DNA from 2 places in the Trichlorobacter lovleyi genome. Region 1 is predicted to be linked to the other one. Evidence: riboswitches for the same ligand, from Rfam matches in the RefSeq annotation. Region 1 holds a riboswitch; the other holds the start of a gene.
What was found. A riboswitch is a leader RNA that binds a small molecule or an ion and turns the genes downstream of it on or off. The one in region 1 is predicted to bind thiamine pyrophosphate.

Region 1 (3,702 bases):
GCACACAAAAGATACTGTTTTTCGCAGCTTCCGCCTGAAACAACGCTGCTGCATCGGGTTGCAGGGCGATCAGCAGCCCTCCGGAGGTCTGGGGATCAAACAGCGGCAGCAAACGCTCCGGGTCGCAACCACCCGCATCGATCCGGGCAAGATAATAGCTGCGGTTCCGGTAGCAGCCGGCCGGCACCATACCGTCGGCGACCTGGGCAGCAACCCCGCGCATCAGGGGGACCGCATCAAGATGCAGGCGGATGGTCACGCCTGCCCCCAAGGCCATTTCACAGCTGTGTCCAATCAGGCCAAAACCGGTGATGTCGGTGCAGGCGGACGGCGCATAGCGCAGCATCAGCTCAGCAGCAGCACGGTTCAAGAGCGACATCCAGCGTACCGCCTCTGCCTCCTGCTCAACGGTTGCCATCTCTCCCTTGACTGCCGTGGACAGAATGCCGCTGCCCAGCGGCTTGGTCAACAGCAGGAGGTCACCGGGGCGGGCCGTGCTGTTGCGCAACACCTGTTCAGGATGTACGGTGCCGGTCACCGACAGTCCGTACTTCAACTCGTCATCCTCAACCGTATGCCCCCCCAGCAGACAACAACCGGCCTCATTGAGGGCGTCCTGACCTCCGGCCAGCACCTCGCCAAGCACCTCCGGCGGCAGGCTGCAGCTGGGAAAAAAGGCAAGATTCATGGCGGTTAGCGGTCTTCCACCCATGGCGTAGATATCAGAGAGTGCATTGGCCGCGGCGATCCTGCCAAAGGCCCGGGGGTCATCGGCAGGGGGGGTGATCACATCACAGCTTTCAATCAGCGCGATCTCCGGCGTCAGGCAATAGACCCCCCCATCATCGGACGTCTCAGGTCCCACGATCAATCTGGGGTCAGCAGGACGATTGAGTCCCGCCAACGCGGTGGCAAGGCCCTCCGGGCCCAGCTTGGCCGCTCAGCCGGCAGCTTTGACGGTTTGCGTCAGTTTGATCTTCTTGTTGGTCATGGGACTACTTTCCCGCTCCAAGATACACCCGCGGCACCCGCTTGCTGATACCGCACAGCAACTCATACGGAATTGTACCGGCCCAATGGGCCACTTCTTCCGCAAAGACGGTATTTCCTTTCCGGTCCTCCCCGATCAGGGTGACATCGTCCCCCACAGCCACACCGGGGATATGGGTGACATCCAGCATCAGCCAATCCATGCAGACCGTGCCAGAAACCTGTGCCCGCTCCCCCCTGACCAGCACCTGTCCCCTGTTGGTCAGGGCACGGGGATAGCCATCGGCATAGCCCACCGGCACACTGGCAATCAGGGTCCGCTGTTCAGCCGTGAAGCGGCGGCCATAGCTGATCGTAGTGGCAGGTTCGACCCACTTCAGCATGGCGATCTTGCTTTTCAGACGCATCACCGGACGGAGGGAGAGCCGGCCCTGAAAATCAGGCGAAGGCAGGGCCCCGTACAGCGCAATACCGGGACGCACCAGATTGCAGAAGGGATAATCATTCAGCAGTGCCCCGGCACTGTTGGCGATATGGATATAGCGTGGCGAAAAACCGGCCTTGCGGATCTGCTCGACCGCCCAGCCAAAACGTTCTCCCTGCAGCCGGGTAAAGTACTGGCCCGACTCATCCAGCTCATCGGCAGAGGCAAAGTGGGAGATCACCCCTTCCAGGTAGATATTGGGCAACAGCTTGAGGGCGTCCAGCAGGGCAGGCACCTGGTCATAGGGAATTCCCAAACGCCCCATGCCGGTGTCCACCTTGAGATGCACCAACGCCTTGCGGTAGAGCTTACCCGCTGCCAGATCAAGCGCCTTTAACTGTTCAAGGGAGAAGACCGCAGAAGAGATACCGAATCCGACACATTTGCGTTCCTGACCGGGGTAGACGCCCCCCAGCAACAGGACCGGTTTATCAATACCGGCTTTGCGAAGCTGGATCGCCTCGGCCAGAAAGGCCACCCCAAAGGCATCCACCCCCTGGCGTTCCAGTTCCTTGCTTACCTCTAAAAAGCCGTGGCCATAGGCATCTGCCTTGACCACTGCCAGCACGGCTGACCGTGACGGCACCGAGGCCCGGACAACCGAGTAGTTCTCCCTCAGGGCACCAAGATCTATCTCTGCAAAGGTTGGACGACTGTCAAACATGCCACTTACTTACCACGGCCTGCCGCAGGGGGCAATCTGAAAACTCCTGTTTACGGAAGCGGTTGACGACCTGCTGATTTTATCGTATGGTTACGTCGCCCTGGGGGAGCCTTGCATAGGCTGAGACGGCTTTGCCGGACCCCTTGAACCTGAACCGGGTAATGCCGGCGGAGGAAAGCGGCCTCGTTCCCAGCATCTATCTTCGGGCCGCCTGAGTTGTATTCAGTGCGGCCCTTTTTCGTACCACGAGGTACTACACCATGTCTGAAAAATCCATGCCGCTGCGCCTGGTGGTAACCACGCCAAAGACCATCCGGAACCGGCCCATTGCCGGGGTCTACCTGATTACCGATCAGCAGGACGACCTGCTTAAACGGGTAGCCCAGGCCCTGCGCGGCGGGGTGACGGTACTGCAGTACCGTGCCAAGGACAAGCCATACGAGTTCTGCCTGGAGGAAGGGAGCCAGCTGAAACAGCTCTGCAGCCGTTTTGGCTCCCTCTTTATCGTCAATGACGACCTGAGGCTTGCCCATGCCCTGGATGCCGATGGCGTGCACCTGGGACAGGATGACAGCTCTCCGCAGCAGGCCCGGGAACTGCTGGGACCGGACAAGATCATCGGCGTCTCCACCCACAATCTTGATGAGGCCCTCAAGGCGGAATCCGACGGCGCCGACTACCTGGGCTTTGGCGCCATGTATCCCACTGACAGCAAATCGATCACCCATATGCCCGGCACCTCCGGCCTGGCTGCCATCCGGGATCGGGTCAAGCTGCCGATTGTGGCCATTGGCGGCATCAGCCCGGCCAATGCCTGCCGGGTGATTGAGGCCGGCGCCGATGCGGTTGCCGTCATCTCTTCGGTCCTGTCCGCCCCCCGGCCGGAGGTGGCTGCCTCGGAACTGCGCCTGCTGTTCAACCGGCTGGCCCCCTACCCCCGCGGTGCCGTACTGACCATTGCCGGCAGCGACTCCGGCGGCGGTGCCGGTATCCAGGCCGACCTGAAGACCATCACCCTGTTGGGTAGCTACGGGGCCTCAGCCATTACGGCCCTGACCGCCCAGAACACCAGAGGGGTCAAATCAATCCACGGCATCCCCCCTTCATTTGTCCGGGACCAGATTGATACAGTCCTGACAGATCTGCCGATTGATGTGATCAAGACCGGCATGCTGCATACCCCGGCCATCATCTCGTTGCTGGCCGAGTACCTGAACGAGCAGTCCCACTACTACCCGGTTGTGATCGACCCGGTCATGGTGGCCAAGGGGGGCGCCTCGCTGCTTGAACTGGATGCCGTATCGATCTTTCAACAGGCCCTGCTACCCCAGGCCTACCTGTTGACCCCGAACATCCCCGAGGCAGAACGTCTGCTCAATTGCCGCATCAACAGTGAAGCCGCCATGGAACAGGCCGCCCGGCGACTGCACGGCATGGGTGCCGCCAATGTCCTGCTCAAGGGGGGACATCTGAGTGGCGGCGATGCCGTTGATATCCTCTTTGACGGACAGACCATCCAGCGCTTCAGTTCTGAGCGTTTCTTCACCAGCGCCACCCACGGCAC
Region 2 (3,702 bases), 1.0 Mb from region 1:
GTGTCCTGGCGGTGAAGTGGGTGTAGTGTCGCTTTGGTGTCGTCGGTAAGGAAATGTTCACTCTCGCTACGGTGGTAGCGTGAATTCCGTTGGCGCCGTAAATAGGCGTGGCCATTGGGAACAGCCCCTGAGCGACGTAAAATCCTGGACCTGAAGGCGATGATCCGGTTCAGAATGACCTGACAGTGTTCACGGACGAGAATGTGATGGCCGTTAAACAGCGTAATCACCGTGTCTGGGGTCTCTTCGACACTGACGATATGGTCAGGGTTCAGAAACATCGTTTGTCGGTCAAGGCGGGTGACCAGGATCATGTAGTCCTCTAAGTTGATTTTTCGCTAACAATATCAAACAACTGGATATGGTCAAGCTTTTTCGGTTATCAGGGTTGCAGTTGAGACCGGCTATGCGCCGAGCATTGCGTCTATCGCATCAAAACTTATATACTTTTCGGCAATTGAGTTAATAAGTTCAATCTTTTCCGTATCGTCAGGTCCGATTTTCGAGACATGCTCCCGCAGGCGGTAATAGACCTGGGAGGTGGTATCCTCGATTCTGATGTAGGGGATGTTGCTGTCTTCCAGGATGCGCTGGGTGATACCGGAGATTGGCGCATGACCGGCCACGATCAGCCCTGCCAGACGTTGGCGGAATTCGGGGATATGATGCAGCGATGAGGCGGTCACGATCAGCTCGTCGCGGGAGCTGGTCACGATCAGCAGGGTTGACTCCTCCAGGCTGTCAATCACCCGTTGGGAAGAGGCGGCACCCAGCTGGATGGTGTGGCAGATCCGGCTGCGGTCGGCAGGGTCACCATGCAACGGCAGCTCCAGCAGTTCACCTACGTGCTGCAGGGTCGGGTCTGCCAGAATGGGAGAATAATCAAAGGCACTGGTGACCAGCAGCTGCTGGTGCTGGAACGCCTTGGTCAGATAGGCCAGAGAGCGCTCGCGCTTTTCCGGCACCAGCTTGTTGGCCATGATAACCCGCACATTGGCCTGTTCGCGGGCATAGAGGGCCAGATTCAGTTCCACCGCATCGATGACGTTACCGATACCACCGCCGGTCACCATCAAAACCGGTGCCCCCAGCATGGCAGCCACCTGGGCGTTATTGACACCCACCACTGAACCGACACCACCATGTCCGGCCCCTTCGATGATCAGAAAATCAAACTGCTGCTCCAACTCGGCACAGGCCTTGAGGATCGCCTGGCGGGGTGCCAGCGGGTCAATCTTGCCATCCAGAAACTGACGGGTCGAGCCGGGGGTCAGGGTCATGGGGGACATCAGGTGCGCCACATCATCCATGCCAAAGACACTGGAAAACATGGCCGCATCCTTGTCCATGGTCAGACCGCGGTACTGGATGCACTTGGGGCCGATCGGCTTCATGAAGCCAACCCGACGGTATTTCTGGAGGGCCAGATGCATCAGCGAGAGCGAGATGGTGGTCTTGCCGCAATGCTGACCGGTTGCGCCGATAAATATCTTTCTACACATGCGTGGCCCCTCCCTGCGGCAGCGGTTCTGGAACATGGCATAAACCCATATAGCGGTCGCGCCCGTTATGGAAGCGGATGATCCGCACCCCCATACCGCACTTTTTCACCAGATGGAACAGGTTCTGGGGGACCCGCTTGGCCCACATGACCCGGGCATCGAAGCTGATCGGCTGGTCATCGACCAGCAGTTCAATCCTGAGGACGGTATTGGGGTTACAGACATTGGCGGTCTTGATGAACAGCCCCAGCGGTGAGAGATCCTCGGTAAAGGCGCGTCTGCTGGCGGCCTCATCAGTACCAAAACAAAGGGCTATCCGCCTGCGTTTCCGGTCATTGTTGCGCTTGTCGGCCATAGGAACCATCTCCCGGGTAAGGTAATGAAATAAGAGAATACCATAGTATTTGAAAACTGCATCTTAACTCTGTGTCAGTCCGGTTTCTGCACAGGAGAATACCGTTGACAATCAGAGGTGAATCCACTAGGTTTGCCCTAGTTCTTTCTGTCTAACCATGTAAACCGCTAGGGGAGTTTCGACTGAGAGCAGCAACCGGCTGCGACCCTTGGAACCTGATCCGGGTAATTCCGGCGTAGGGAAGCGGACGATTTCGAATACCGACGAATCGCCGCCCTTCCAGGCGGCTTTTTTTTATTGCGGGAGGTATGTGCCATGCAGGTCGTAATCAACGGAGAAATGCGGCAGCTTGCCGACGGGACCACGGTCGGCCAACTGCTGGAAGAGTTGCAGATTCCGGTCACACGGGTGGCTGTGGAACGCAACCTGGAGATCGTTCCCAAGGCCGGCTATGCTGAACAGACATTGCAGGATGGGGACAGGATCGAGATAGTCCATTTCGTAGGGGGAGGATAGCAGATGTCTAAAGGTAAACTGACAATTGCAGGAAAAGAGTTCAACTCGCGCCTGATGGTGGGAACCGGCAAGTACGCCTCGAACGAGCAGATGGTGGCCGCGCTGGAGGCCTCCGGTGCCGAGATCATTACCGTGGCTGTCCGGCGGGTCAACCTGGCCGAGATGGGCAAGGGCTGCATGCTGGACTACATCGATCCTAAAAAGTACACCCTGCTGCCCAATACTGCGGCCTGCTTCACGGCTGACGATGCGATCCGCACCTGCCGTCTGGCCCGTGAGGCCGGTCTGTCCGACATGGTCAAGCTGGAGGTGCTGGGTGATGAAAAGACCCTCTTCCCGGATAACGAAGAACTGCTCAAGGCGGCCAAGGTACTGGTTGCCGAGGGCTTCACGGTCCTGCCCTACTGCAGTGATGACGTGATCCTCTGCAAGAAGCTGGAGCAGCTGGGCTGCGCTGCCGTGATGCCGCTGGCTGCGCCGATCGGCAGCGGCCTGGGCATCCGCAACCCCTATAATCTCAAGATCATCATGGAAGCGGTCAGTGTGCCGGTCATCGTGGATGCCGGGGTGGGTACCGCCTCTGATGCCGCGCTGGCCATGGAACTGGGCTGTGATGGGATCCTGATGAACACCGCCATTGCCGGTGCACAGGATCCGGTTGCCATGGCGCGGGCCATGAAGCTGGGGGTCGAGGCCGGGCGTCTTGCCTATGAGGCGGGCCGGATACCCAAGAAGCTGTATGCCACGGCTTCTTCACCGCTGACCGATCTGATCGGCTCGTAAGGCTCACTGTGATTGACTTTTCCCTGTACCTGATCACTGACCGCACTCAGACCGCCGGCAGGCCGTTGCTGGAGGTGGTTGAGGCAGCACTTGGCGGCGGGGTGCGGGCTGTGCAGTTGCGGGAAAAAGATCTGCCGGCGGCTGAGCTGTATGAGCTGGCCTGGGAAATGAGGGCGCTGACCAGCCGCTATGATGCCCGTTTGCTGATCAATGAGCGGATTGACGTCGCCCTGGCGGTTGAGGCGGACGGCGTCCACCTGGGGGTGAACTCGCTGCCGGTTACGGCTGCCAGGCGGATTGCGCCTGATCTGTTGATCGGCTATTCCAGCCATGGCGTGGGTGAGGCCGTGGCTGCCCTGGCCAAGGGGGCGGACTTTGTCACCTTCGGCCCGGTCTTCCCGACCCCCTCCAAGGCGGCCTATGGTGAGCCGGTGGGGCTGGGAGAGCTGGGGCGGGCCTGCAGGCAGACCGTCGGTGATCTGGTCTTCGGCCTGGGTGGCATCAAACGCACTAATCTTGAGCAGGTCACTGCTGCCGGCTGTTACC

Region 2: it holds a riboswitch for thiamine pyrophosphate, as region 1 does, so the genes downstream of both, thiS (sulfur carrier protein ThiS) here and thiD (bifunctional hydroxymethylpyrimidine kinase/phosphomethylpyrimidine kinase) in region 1, are expected to answer to the same signal.

What each region holds. Positions count from the first base shown of each region.
Region 1 covers NZ_CP058409.1:2,702,354-2,706,055, forward strand. The annotation lists gene selD (selenide, water dikinase SelD) at 1-991, opposite strand, end outside; gene alr (alanine racemase) at 996-2,138, opposite strand; TPP riboswitch at 2,231-2,331, shown strand; gene thiD (bifunctional hydroxymethylpyrimidine kinase/phosphomethylpyrimidine kinase) at 2,399-3,702, shown strand, end outside.
Region 2 covers NZ_CP058409.1:33,793-37,494, forward strand. The annotation lists gene FY034_RS00160 (flagellar FlbD family protein) at 1-314, opposite strand, end outside; gene FY034_RS00165 (AAA family ATPase) at 405-1,502, opposite strand; gene FY034_RS00170 (PilZ domain-containing protein) at 1,495-1,857, opposite strand; TPP riboswitch at 2,017-2,116, shown strand; gene thiS (sulfur carrier protein ThiS) at 2,173-2,373, shown strand; gene FY034_RS00180 (thiazole synthase) at 2,377-3,156, shown strand; gene thiE (thiamine phosphate synthase) at 3,165-3,702, shown strand, end outside.